4 regions of the Enterococcus sp. AMC1086 genome follow, and region 3 is predicted to be linked to each of the others. Evidence: predicted binding sites of a transcription regulator. Region 3 holds the regulator's gene; each other region holds the start of a gene.
The links. Region 3 encodes LexA, which represses DNA repair genes until DNA is damaged. Its sites were predicted from a motif close to CNAACANNTGTTNG; they were not measured.
Positions count from the first base shown of each region.

Region 1: AC4BC4_RS10245 (Y-family DNA polymerase) is a predicted target of LexA. The motif match lies at 1,251-1,264, and genes of this name have one in related genera.
Region 2: ruvA (Holliday junction branch migration protein RuvA) is a predicted target of LexA. The motif match lies at 1,734-1,747, and genes of this name have one in related genera.
Region 4: uvrB (excinuclease ABC subunit UvrB) is a predicted target of LexA. The motif match lies at 1,348-1,361, and genes of this name have one in related genera.

Region 1 covers NZ_CM177100.1:2,169,945-2,173,163, reverse strand. The annotation lists gene AC4BC4_RS10250 (AI-2E family transporter) at 39-1,094, opposite strand; gene AC4BC4_RS10245 (Y-family DNA polymerase) at 1,303-2,601, shown strand; gene AC4BC4_RS10240 (hypothetical protein) at 2,598-2,954, shown strand; gene AC4BC4_RS10235 (YdcF family protein) at 3,028-3,219, opposite strand, start outside.
Region 2 covers NZ_CM177100.1:3,191,272-3,194,490, reverse strand. The annotation lists gene AC4BC4_RS14900 (peptide ABC transporter substrate-binding protein) at 1-1,566, shown strand, start outside; gene ruvA (Holliday junction branch migration protein RuvA) at 1,824-2,435, shown strand; gene ruvB (Holliday junction branch migration DNA helicase RuvB) at 2,448-3,219, shown strand, end outside.
Region 3 covers NZ_CM177100.1:1,673,419-1,676,637, reverse strand. The annotation lists gene tkt (transketolase) at 1-928, opposite strand, end outside; gene AC4BC4_RS07860 (DUF896 family protein) at 1,027-1,269, opposite strand; gene lexA (transcriptional repressor LexA) at 1,537-2,166, shown strand; gene AC4BC4_RS07850 (dihydrofolate reductase) at 2,236-2,739, opposite strand; gene AC4BC4_RS07845 (thymidylate synthase) at 2,758-3,219, opposite strand, start outside.
Region 4 covers NZ_CM177100.1:1,060,892-1,064,110, reverse strand. The annotation lists gene uvrB (excinuclease ABC subunit UvrB) at 1-1,266, opposite strand, end outside; gene AC4BC4_RS05010 (amino acid ABC transporter substrate-binding protein/permease) at 1,596-3,219, shown strand, end outside.

The sequences.
Region 1 (3,219 bases), 500 kb from region 3:
GATTTAGCTATTTTTTAAACGAAAGCAGAGCAAAGGAATTATTTTTCTTTATTATTTTCTGGATCATATGTTATTTTTTCAGTGAAAGAATGGATGGGTTTGACCTTTAAGATATCTAAAAAGAAAGTAAAAATCGGGATACCGACAATCAATCCCCAAACACCAAACAATCGTTCACTGATCAATAAAATAACAAATGTATAAAAAATCGGTAATTCTGTTTTGCTGGACATAAATTTGGGATTCAATACGTAAGACTCAAATAAATGCACTACGATGATCACCACTAAAATATAAATTACATCGTTGATACCACCTTGTGAATAGGCGATGAAACTTAGCGGAATACAGGAGATAATCACTCCTGCAACGGGTATTAGACTCAAAAGAAAAATCATGATTGCTAAACTTGGCAATTGATGAAATCCAATCAAAGCCAAACAAATCGTTGTAATACTAGTATTAACAACAGCAATAAAGAATTGAGCTTCCATTACGACACCAAATGTATTTACAAACTTATCAGCAAAATAATAGATGTCTTGAAAAAACCAGTCGAAATCACTTTTTAAAAATAACTTAGAAAACTCAGTCATTTGTTTTTTCTCGATCATAAAAAAGAAACTTAGAACAAATGAAAGGACAAAGGAAATACCGATCGAACCAATGTCTTGAACATAACGTAAAATGGTACTCGCCCCATTTTGGATTTGTGACATTAAATTTGATTTCTCTAGATAGTCATCTATGATCATCAATAGTTGGTTATGATTATCTCCTGGATTTTTATAAAAATGGATCACCGAGTTATACATCTGAACTGTTTGATGGATAACAACTGGTACATACTTTGTAATAGCCAGATAGACTAAAAAAACAATTAAAGAATAGGTTGCTAAAACTAGTATGAGCGATGGGATTTTTAAAAAGCGCTGAACAAATTTCACGAAATGAAGCGCTAAAAACGTAAAAATAAATGTTAATAAAATCATTGTGATCATACTTCTAGCTAAAAATAAAACAAAAATAACAACACCCAAAACAAAAAAACGTCTTAATCGTTCGTTTTGAATAAATTTTTCATAAACCGACACAGACTTCACTCCTTTAAACTATGATTCGTTGTTTGTAATATCTTATATAACTATAATGCTTTTTTACATTTTTAGATAGTAGTTCTATCTATAATTCTAAAAAAAGAATTATTTTTACTCAGGCTCAAATTTAAAAAGGTGTTCCCCTTTACAAAATGAACGTATGTTCGTATAATTGGTTTTGAAATAAAACAAGGAGAGGAATGCTATGTTTTTTGATTATGAAAAAGAACCAAGAAGAGTGATTTTTTGCATTGATGTAAAATCATTTTACGCGTCAGTAGAATGTGTCGCTAGAGGTTTCAATCCAATTGAAAAAATGTTGGTAGTCATGAGTCATGCAGAAAATACGGGTGGTTTGGTTTTAGCTTCTTCTCCAAAAGCGAAAGAAGTACTGGGAATCACCAATGTGACACGAAAATATGATGTTCCAAACCATCCAGAATTGGTAATCGTCCCACCGCGAATGAATGAGTATATCAAGGAAAATATGAAAATCAATGAGATATATAAGAGCTATGTAGCAGATGAAGATCTACATATTTATTCGATTGATGAATCGTTTTTAGATGTGACCGCTAGTTGGAAATTATTTGGACGAACACCGGTAGAACTCGCACAGATCATCCAACAAAGAATCAAAAATGAAACAGGATTAGCGATCACAGTTGGAATAGGGGATAATCCCTTATTAGCAAAATTAGCGATGGATATTGAAGCTAAGCATAATCAGGAGCGCTTAGCCCAATGGCATTATGAGGATGTATCCGAAAAAGTTTGGACAATCGAAACGATGACCGATATGTGGGGGATTGGGAGTCGAATGGAGAAACGCTTAAATAATTTAGGGATTCGATCCGTTTATGATTTGGCACATGCTGATTTGAATAGTCTGAAAAGAAATTTAGGAATCATCGGTGAACAGCTTTATGCTCATGCACATGGTATCGACCGCAGCCGTTTATCGGAAAAATATATACCAGAAGAACGCTCTTATAATAATTCTCAAATTTTGATGCGAGATTATTTGCGACAAGAGGAGATCGAAGTTGTGATACGTGAAATGGCGGAACAAGTGGCGGCCAGACTTAGAAAGGCACATTGCCAGACAGAATGTGTGCATTTATCCATTGGTTTTTCAAGGACTGATAAGTCTTTAGGATCAGGATTTTCAAGACAAATGAAAGTTCCTTTAACAAATAGTAGTAAGCTGTTGATTGAGTATTGTTTAACAATATTCAGACAACATTGGCATGGAGAAGAAGTACGACATATTGGGATTACTTATACCAAATTGAATTATAATACTTATGTACAACTAGACTTATTTCATGAACCTGATGAACAGATCAAAGAGTTAGAGTTAGATCAGCTGATTGATGATATCCGGCAGCGATTTGGCTATGTTTCTTTAGTTCATGCGAGTTCAGTATCATCAGGCGGCACAGCAATTTCAAGAGCATCATTAGTCGGTGGGCATGCTGGAGGAATGGAGGGCTTACAATGAGCAAAGAGCGGGATTATTATTTTGAACAGTATCAAGATCGAAAAATGAAAAAGTGGGCAGGTTTTTATTTATCTGAACATACAGCAATCATTGAACAAGAGAAAAAAAGACAGCCAGCTGAAAAAAAAATTCAAATGAGTTGGACGGAAATCGATGAAGTTTTAGCTCAGGCTTTTCAAAGTCAAGCTGAAGTGAGGATTCAAAAAGAAGAACTGGATTGTGATGGGAACTACGGTGCAGACGTTATAGGAAGGATTCAAGGACATGATGCATTAGGGATTTATGTAGATGGGCATAAGATTGGCTATGATGAGATCCGCCATATCCAATTTCATAAAAAAAATAAGGCTTAGACATAACTCTACGAGTCATATCCAAGCCTTAAGGAATCAGAATAAACGCTTCTGTTCCAATTTTGTTTTAAGTTTAATGACGAGAGATAAAAAAGAATTGAACGAATGCTAAGAAAATCATCACGAATGCAATCAGTCCGCATATAATCAAATGACGGCGTTTGTGCATCATTACAATGGCAATAAACTCTCTTAAAAAAGCATTTGGTAGAAAGTAAAAGGCTGTTTTTGCTCCAAGTCCATCTGCGTTTAGATTCGCCATTTT
Region 2 (3,219 bases), 1.5 Mb from region 3:
GATGGCAAAAAAGCGAGTGGGGAACAGCTTTTTAAATTAGTCGTCCAACAAGAAATGCCGAGTGCAGATTTATCGGTAGCAACAAATACAATTAGTTTTTCAGCGTTAAATAATATATATGAAGGATTATATCGTTTAGATGACAAAAGTAAACCACAACCAGCTGGTGCCGCAGAGCTTGCTAAGAAAAGCGATGATGGCTTGACCTATACATTTAAACTTAGAGAAGATGCTAAATGGTCAAATGGTGATCCTGTGGTAGCTTCTGATTATGTCTATGGATGGCAACGCACAGCTGATCCTAAAACAGCAGCAGAATATGCTTATATGTTTGAATTAGTCAAAAATGGCGCAGATGTTTCTGCTGGGAAAAAAGGATTAGATGAATTAGGGATCAAAGCTATTGGCGATCATGAATTAGAAGTAACGTTAGAGCAAGAAACCCCGTATTTTGATTATTTGCTGGCATTTCCCTCGTTTTTCCCACAAAATAAAAAAATAGTTGAAGAAAAAGGAAAAGATTATGCAACAACGAGTGATGCATCTGTGTATAACGGACCATTTACATTGACTGATTTTGATGGACCAGGAACAGACACCGAATGGTCCTATACGAAAAATGATCAATATTGGGACAAAGATGCAGTTCAATTAGATAAAATCGAGGTAAACGTGGTTAAAGAAGCACCGACCTCATTGAATCTTTTCCAAGATGGACAAGCAGATGATGTAATATTGAGTGGAGAACTGGCGAAGCAAATGGCTGAAGATCCAGAACTCGTGATCGAAAAAGATGCACGAACATCGTATCTTGAATTTAATCAAAGAGATGAAAATTCACCTTACCGAAATGCGAATTTAAGAAAAGCCATCTCTTATTCAATTGATCGCGATGCATTGGTAGACCGAATTTTAGGAGACGGTTCGATTGCATCTACTGGTCTTGTTCCAGCAGGGATGTCCTTCTCGCCAACAGACAATAAAGATTTTGCTGAAGAGAATAAAAATGTATTGACACATGATACAAAAAAAGCCAAAGAATATTGGGAAAAAGCGAAAGAAGAACTAGGAATTGATTCATTCAAATTTGATATCGTAGGCGATGATACAGATTCTACCAAAAAAGTCTTAGAATATATCCAAGGAGCAGTCAAAGAAACATTGGATGGTGTGGATGTAACAGTTACAAATGTACCATTTACCGTTCGTTTAGATCGTGGCAAAAATGGTGACTTTGAAGTTATCATGGGTGGTTGGGGCGCTGATTATGCAGACCCAAGTAGTTTTACTGACTTGTTCTTAACTGGCGGATCTTACAATAGAGGCCGTTACTCAAATGAAAAATATGATGAATTAGTTCAAGCATCAGGTAGTAAGGATGCCTCTAACCCAGAAAAACGCTGGACAGATATGGTGGATGCCGAAAAATTATTGATGGACGACATGGGGGTTTCACCCGTTTATCAAAAAGCTGAAGCACATATGCGCAGCAACAAAGTCAAAGGTGTAGTGGCTCATGGTGCGGGTGCACGCTATGACTATAAATGGACGTATATTTCTGAATAAAAAATTGAGGTTGGAACAGAAGCTCTTAACTTAGAGAAAAAAGAAGGGATGCTTTTTCAGGCAATGTTTAACCGCATTTAGGGTGTGGGACAAAAGTAGATTTTACTTTTGTTCCACACCTTTCTTCTTTATTCAGCTACTGATTTTCTTGAATCTGTGCTAAAATAGAAACGTATGTGCGTGTAACACATAAGTAATGTTGGTGCAAGAGGAGTAATTCCTTTTCCAACATCAACGGTATCGAGAAAGGTGAAATTATGTACGAATATATCCTTGGTAAAGTGACATTTATCAGTCCTTATTATATTGTAGTAGAAACAAATGGCATCGGATTTCAGATATCTGTAGGCAATCCCTACCGCTATTCTGGAAAAACCGATCAGCAAATTAAAATTTATGTCCATCAAGTCATCCGTGAAGATGCTCATTCTTTATATGGTTTTAGTGATTTAGACGAAAAACAACTTTTTTTAAAACTGATCAGCGTTTCAGGGATCGGTCCTAAAAGTGGTTTAGCGATTATGGCTTCAGAAGATCATGGTGGCTTAATAAATGCAATCGAAAGCGAAGATGCTGCGTATCTAACCAAGTTTCCTGGCGTCGGTAAAAAAACAGCACAGCAAATGATACTTGATCTAAAAGGAAAACTGGGCGAACTTGAAACCTCAGAAGCAGCCGTTGAAGCAATGGCTAAAACACCAACGAACCAATCAGCGAACCAGTCACTAACAGAAGCGCTGGAAGCACTAAGTGTATTAGGTTATAGCGAAAAAGAAATCAAACGAATCACACCAAAATTAGAAGAACTAGGCAAGTTAAAAACAGATGAATATTTGCGCAATGCATTGAAATTAATGATGAAACGCTAAGGAGGAATCGCTATGACAGAAGATGAAAGACTACTTTCTGCTCAAACAAGCGCGGGGGAAGAGTCACTAGAAAAATCACTACGTCCGCAATTTCTCGAACAATATATCGGTCAAGATAAAGTTAAACAAGAACTAACAATCTACATTGAAGCTGCCCGTAATCGGGAAGAAGCATTAGACCATACACTTTTATATGGACCGCCAGGTTTAGGGAAAACAACAATGGCCATGGTGATTGCCAATGAAATGCATGTCAATATCCGTACTACCAGTGGACCTGCAATAGAACGTGCAGGAGATTTAGTTGCAATTTTAAATGAATTAGAACCAGGCGATGTGTTATTTATTGACGAAATCCATCGTTTACCTCGAATTGTGGAAGAAATGCTCTATTCGGCAATGGAAGATTTTTATGTGGATATTATGGTAGGCCAAGGAACGACCGCTCATCCAGTTCATTTTCCGCTGCCACCGTTTACACTGATTGGTGCAACGACTAGAGCGGGAATGTTATCTGCACCTCTTCGAGACCGTTTCGGTATTATTTCTCATATGGAGTATTATGAAACGCAAGACTTAAAAGAAATCGTATTGCGTTCGGCTGATATTTTCCAAACAGAAATCGTAGAAGAAGGTGCCTTTGAAATCGCCCGCCGTTCTCGTGGAACACCGCGGATCGCCAATCGTTTATTAAAGCGTGTTCGCGATTTCGCTCAAGTCCAGTCAAATGGTACCATCGATCGCAGCATTGCAGATCAAGCGTTGACTTTACTGCAGGTCGATC
Region 3 (3,219 bases):
TATCTTCGGCTTTTAGACCTTCATCTATCATTGTTTCTTTAAAGCGGGCAGTGACTTCTTCTGGTACTGTGAAATCTGGATATTCCCAACCATAGACCGCTTTAGCAGCAGTAATGCCATCTGCTCCGATTGGCGCACCATGTACAGAAGAAGTTCCTTCTTTGGGAGCGCCATAACCGATGACCGTTTTAACTTCGATCAATGTTGGTTTATCTGATTCAGCTTTAGCAGCTTCGATTGCCTTAGAAATGGCTTCTAAATCATTGCCATCTTTTACTAAGATATGCTGCCAACCATATGCTTCATAACGAGCACCAACATTTTCTGTGAACGCTTTTGAAGTTGGGCCATCCAAAGAGATGTCATTTGAATCATATAACACGATCAGTTTGCCTAATTTCATATGTCCAGCCATGGAACTTGCTTCTTGAGAAACGCCTTCCATCAAGTCACCATCACCGCATAATGCATAGGTATAATGATCAATCACTGGAAAACTATCTCGATTATAGGTTGCGGCAGTATGAGCCTCGGCCATCGCCATACCAACAGCCATCGCAATTCCTTGACCTAAAGGCCCTGTCGTTGCTTCAACACCATCTGTGTGATGCACTTCTGGATGCCCAGGCGTTTTACTATCCCATTGACGGAAGCTTTTTAGATCATCCATTGTTACACCGTAACCTGCTAAGTGAAGCAAGCTATAAAGCATTGCTGAACCGTGACCAGCAGAAAGAATGAAACGATCTCTATCTACCCAATTTGTTGACGTTTTTGGGTTTACTTTCAAATGCTTTGTCCAAAGCGTGTATGCCATGGGCGCTGCACCCATTGGCAATCCAGGATGTCCTGAGTTTGCTTTTTGAACTGCTTCGATACTTAAGGTACGAATTGTATTGACGCCTAACTGATCAGTGTTATCGAACAAAAAAATCATCTCCTATTTAGGTTTTTTTTACCTTTATTAACTACATTTTATCGTATTTCGTTTATGAAAGCAATTACTTTTAGTAAAAAAAACTAAAATTATTTTCTATCGTGTAATCCTTTTTCTTTTTGAATCTCTTTCAGTTTCTCTGGTGTCACATCATTTCCTTCAGGATCAACCACTTTCATTCCTTCGATATGGTGACGCATTCCACCGCGAAAAGCAGCTAGATACTCTTGACGAAGTACTTTTTGCTCTTCTTTTTCTTTCTCAGTCAATTCATTTTCTTTCGCTTTCTTAGCAAGTTCATTAATCCGACTCATTTTTTCTGATGATAACATCTATCTTTACCTCCTTATTTTAAGTGATAACACCTATAATTAAACAAGTTTGCTTTACATATCTATCTTATAAGATGAATACCAAAAATACAACTATATTCGCACTTAAAATACGAAACGAAGTCAGTTAATGTTAGAAAAATCAATTTCTGATCATGCTTCTTTTTGATCAAATTTTTTTAGATACTTGATCCTCTCAAAAAACACGAACGCTTGTTTGATTCCTACCTAAAACTATGGTACACTAAAAATATAAATCGAAAGAAGGTGCGGGTTGTGGTGAAACGTACAGACACAAGACAAATCGAAGTATTAAAATATATATATGAACAAGTTGAGCTAAAAGGCTATCCCCCTACTGTTAGAGAAATCGGAAAAGCAGTTGACCTCTCTTCAACATCGACTGTTCATGGACATCTAGCTCGTTTAGAAAAAAAAGGACTGATTTTACGTGATCCGACTAAGCCAAGAGCGATTGAATTGACTGCTGATGGCTTAGAAAGAATTGGTGTGAGGCCTACAGTCATTCCCATGCTTGGTGTCGTTACAGCGGGTGAACCTATCTTAGCTGTAGAAGAAGCATCTGATTTTTTCCCTCTGCCACCAGATCTAGTAGCAGAAGAAAATGCTTTGTTCATGCTGACTATCAGAGGTGAAAGTATGATCAATGCTGGTATTCTAGACGGTGATCAAGTTATTGTCCGTAAACAAAGCGCTGCATCAAATGGCGATATCGTTATTGCGATGACAGACGAAGATGAAGCGACATGTAAACGATTCTTTAAAGAGGCAGAACATATTCGTTTACAACCTGAAAATGATGCATTAGACCCAATTATCTTGAAAAACGTTAGTATTTTAGGTAAAGTTGTCGGATTATACCGCAATCATATTTAGATAAATAAAAAAACATACTGATGAGAGTATGTTTTTTTGTTCGTTCTTCGTTTAAATCAAACACGTTTATTAATCATCCACAACAACTTTGCGTTGGTATGTCTCAAACTGATAGGCATAGCTATTTTTTTCGTCTTGTTCTTCTGTGCTTAAATTGATCAGTGTCCAATCATCCCAATTCACAGAAGGAAATTTCGTATCACCTTCAAATGAATGATGGATAACTGTCCGATACAATACATCGCAAAAAGGTAAAAAATCTTCGTATACCGCTGAGCCACCTGCAATAAAGGTAATGCCTGAAAAAGTTTTGGCATAATCAAGAACCTCATCTACCGTATGGAATATAAGGACTCCCTCTGCATGAAATGCTTTGTCTCTAGTTAAGACAATCGTTTGACGATTTGGTAACGGTCGCCCCCCCATCCCCTCAAAGGTTTTTCGTCCCATAACGATGGTGTTGTCTTCAGTCATTTGTTTAAAAAATTTCAAATCATTTGGCAAATGCCAAGGTAATCGATTTTCTTTCCCGATCGTCCCTTGCTCATCTTGTGCCCATATGGCTGCTAACATTAAAGAGCTCCTTTCAAATTAAACGGCTATTGGCGCCTTGATTGCAGGATGCGGATCGTATCCCTCGATTACAATATCATCCATTTCAAAATCAAAAACTGATTTTTTATCTTGGTTCAATTTTAATGTAGGAAATGATCGACTCTCTCTTTCGAGTTGTTGATTCATTTGATCGATGTGATTTGTATATAAGTGAGCATCACCTAAAGTATGGACAAAATCTCCTACTTCTAAACCTGTTTCATGAGCAATCAAGTGAGTCAATAATGCATAGCTGGCAATATTGAATGGAACACCAAGGAAAACATCTCCACTACGCTGATACAACTGGCAACTTAATTTCCCATCATTTACATAAAATTGAAACATTGTGTGACAAGGCGGTAAAGCCATTGATGGAACATCTTCTGGATTCCAAGCAGATACGATCAGACGTCTGGAGTCTGGTGTTTTTTTGATCATTTCAATAACATTTTTAAG
Region 4 (3,219 bases), 610 kb from region 3:
CAATCCTGTCGGTCGGATGATTTGTGGAATCACAGTATCTGTTTGTTCATATTCATAAGGTCCAGGTGTAGCAGAAACATAGACCACTTGATGGACATGCTTTTCGAATTCTTCTAAACGTAATGGACGATTATCCAATGCGCTAGGCAAACGGAAACCATAATCTACTAGCATTTGTTTTCTAGCTCGGTCACCATTATACATACCTCGAATTTGAGGCATCGACACATGAGATTCATCGATCACAAGTAAAAAGTCATCTGGAAAGAAGTCAATCAAGGTATACGGCGGTTCTCCTTCTGAGCGACCATCCATATGACGGGAATAATTTTCGATCCCAGATGTGTAGCCCATTTCTCTCATCATTTCAATATCGTAATTGGTCCGCTGTTCTAAGCGTTGTGCTTCTAACAATTTATTTTCATTACGTAAGACGGTTAAACGAGCCTCTAATTCTTCTTGAATTTGTGAAATCGCATGTTCCATATGATCTTCATTCGTCACAAAGTGGGTCGCAGGGAAAATTGCAACATGTTCAGTCTCGCCCATTACTTCGCCGGTCAAAGCATCGACTTCTCTTATACGTTCAATTTCATCCCCAAAAAATTCAACTCTTAAGGCATGGTCATCTCTTGAGGCAGGAAAAATCTCCACCACATCGCCTCTTACACGAAAACGACCACGTTGAAAATCGATATCATTTCGCTCAAATTGAATGTTTACTAGGTCTGTCAACAACTGACTGCGATCCATTTCCATCCCTACACGAATAGAAACCACTTGTTCACTATATTCCTTAGGATCACCTAAACCAAAAATACATGAAACGGAAGCAACGACGATCACATCGTTTCTTTCTAGTAAAGAACTTGTGGCTGAATGGCGCAATTTATCAATCTCATCATTGATACTGGCATCTTTTTCTATATATGTATCGCTCGAAGGAACGTATGCTTCTGGTTGATAATAATCATAATAACTAACAAAATACTCGACTGCGTTATTAGGGAAGAATTCTTTAAACTCTCCATAAAGCTGTCCAGCTAAAGTCTTATTATGAGCAATGACCAATGTCGGTTTGTTCACTTCTGTTATCACATTAGAAATCGTAAAGGTTTTTCCGGTTCCTGTAGCACCTAATAAAATTTGGGCTTTTTCTCCGCCTTCGATGCCTTCAACTAATCGCTTGATTGCTTCTGGCTGATCTCCATCCGGCTTGTATTTTGATACTAAGTCAAACGTATTGGAGGTCTCTCTTTCTATCATTCAACATCCTCCTCTTGCTCTATTTATCAGAATTTTTATCTTTAAAATTGAAAAGAAACATCTGTATTTATTTTAACATACCGAACATATTTTCGCTAGTTCTAGAATACATTGCGTATACGCATTTTTTATCGATTTACATTTTATTTAATCTTTTGTTTGTCTTTAATAATGATGAAGAATACTATTTTCGCACCACAGTCGCGTTATATTTTATAACATAAGATGTCATAAAATGATTTTTTTTTGAAATTCTAACTGTCAATGACTTGTGCTTTCACCTTTTTTTACTATATAATTATACAATATGCAAATATAGGAGGTATTTTATGAAAGGGAAACACTTTTTACTCTCATCCATTGTAATGATGGCAAGTCTACTGACATTTACCCTTGGGCATCCCGCTCAAGCTGAGGAAAAAACATATAATATAGGAACTGATTTGACTTTTGCTCCCTTTGAATTTCAAGATTCAAAAGGAGAATATGTCGGTATTGACGTTGATTTGCTTAATGCTATCGCTAAAGATCAAGATTTTAAAGTAAATCTTAAACCACTTGGCTTTGACAGTGCCATCCAAGCCGTACAATCAAACCAAGTTGACGGGATGATTGCTGGTATGAGTATTACGGATGAACGAAAAAAATCTTTTGATTTCTCAGAACCTTATTTTGACAGTGGTCTGCAGATGGCTGTCAAAAAAGGCAATGACAAAATCAAAAATTATGAAGACTTAAAAGGACAAACGGTCGCCGCAAAAGTCGGAACTGAAAGCGCAACTTTCTTAGAGAAAAATCAAGAAAAGTACGGCTATACAATAAAAAATTTCGATGATGCAACAGGTCTTTATCAATCGCTTGAAAATGGTGAAACGGATGCGATCTTTGACGATTATCCGGTTTTAGGATATGCCATAACAAATGGACAAAAACTTCAATTAGTTGGAAAAAAAGAAACAGGTAGTTCTTATGGTTTTGCTGTGAAAAAAGGGCAAAATAAAGAATTGATCGAAAAATTCAATGCTGGGCTGAAAGAACTGAAAAGTTCAGGTAAATATGATGCTATCGTAAACCAATATATTTCCACTGGAACTGAATCCGAAACAGATACTGATTCTAAAATGAAAAAGATTCAACCAAAAAAAGAAGCTTACGTTATTGCAAGCGACTCTACATTTGCTCCGTTTGAATTCCAAAATTCAGATGGTAAATACGAAGGAATCGATGTCGATTTAGTGGAGCGAATTGCAGAACTACAAGATTTTAATGTTGAGTTTAAATTTATCGGCTTCAGTTCTGCTGTTCAAGCGGTCGAATCTGGTCAAGCTGATGCAATGATCGCAGGAATGACGATTACTGACGAACGTGAAAAATCTTTTGACTTCTCTACACCTTATTTCAACAGCGGTATTCAAATTGCTGTCAAAAAAGGCAATGACAACATCCACTCATATGAAGATTTAAAAGGTAAAAAAGTTGGTGCTAAAATTGGGACTGAAAGTGCTGATTTCCTTGAAGCTAACAAAGATAAATATGATTATTCAATTAAATATTTAGATACTACAGACGCTTTATACAGCGCCCTTGAAATTGGCGAGATCGATGCAATGATGGATGATTATCCTGTGATCGGTTACGGGATTTCTCAAAAACAACCACTGTCAACACCGATTCCTCGTGAAGAGGGTGGAAAATACGGTTTTGCTGTGAAAAAAGGTAAAAATCCTGAGTTAGTCCAAATGTTCAATGAGGGATTAGCTGAATTAAAACGAACTGGTGAGTATGATGAAATCATCGGAAAATATGTAAAAGACGGTGCTACTGAAAATAAAGTGGATGAATCAACGCTTATCGGTATGATTCAAAATAACTGGAAACGCCTATTGAGCGGTCTGTGGATGACCATTCAATTAACACTGATTTCATTTATTTTAGCTTTGATAGTGGGTGTGA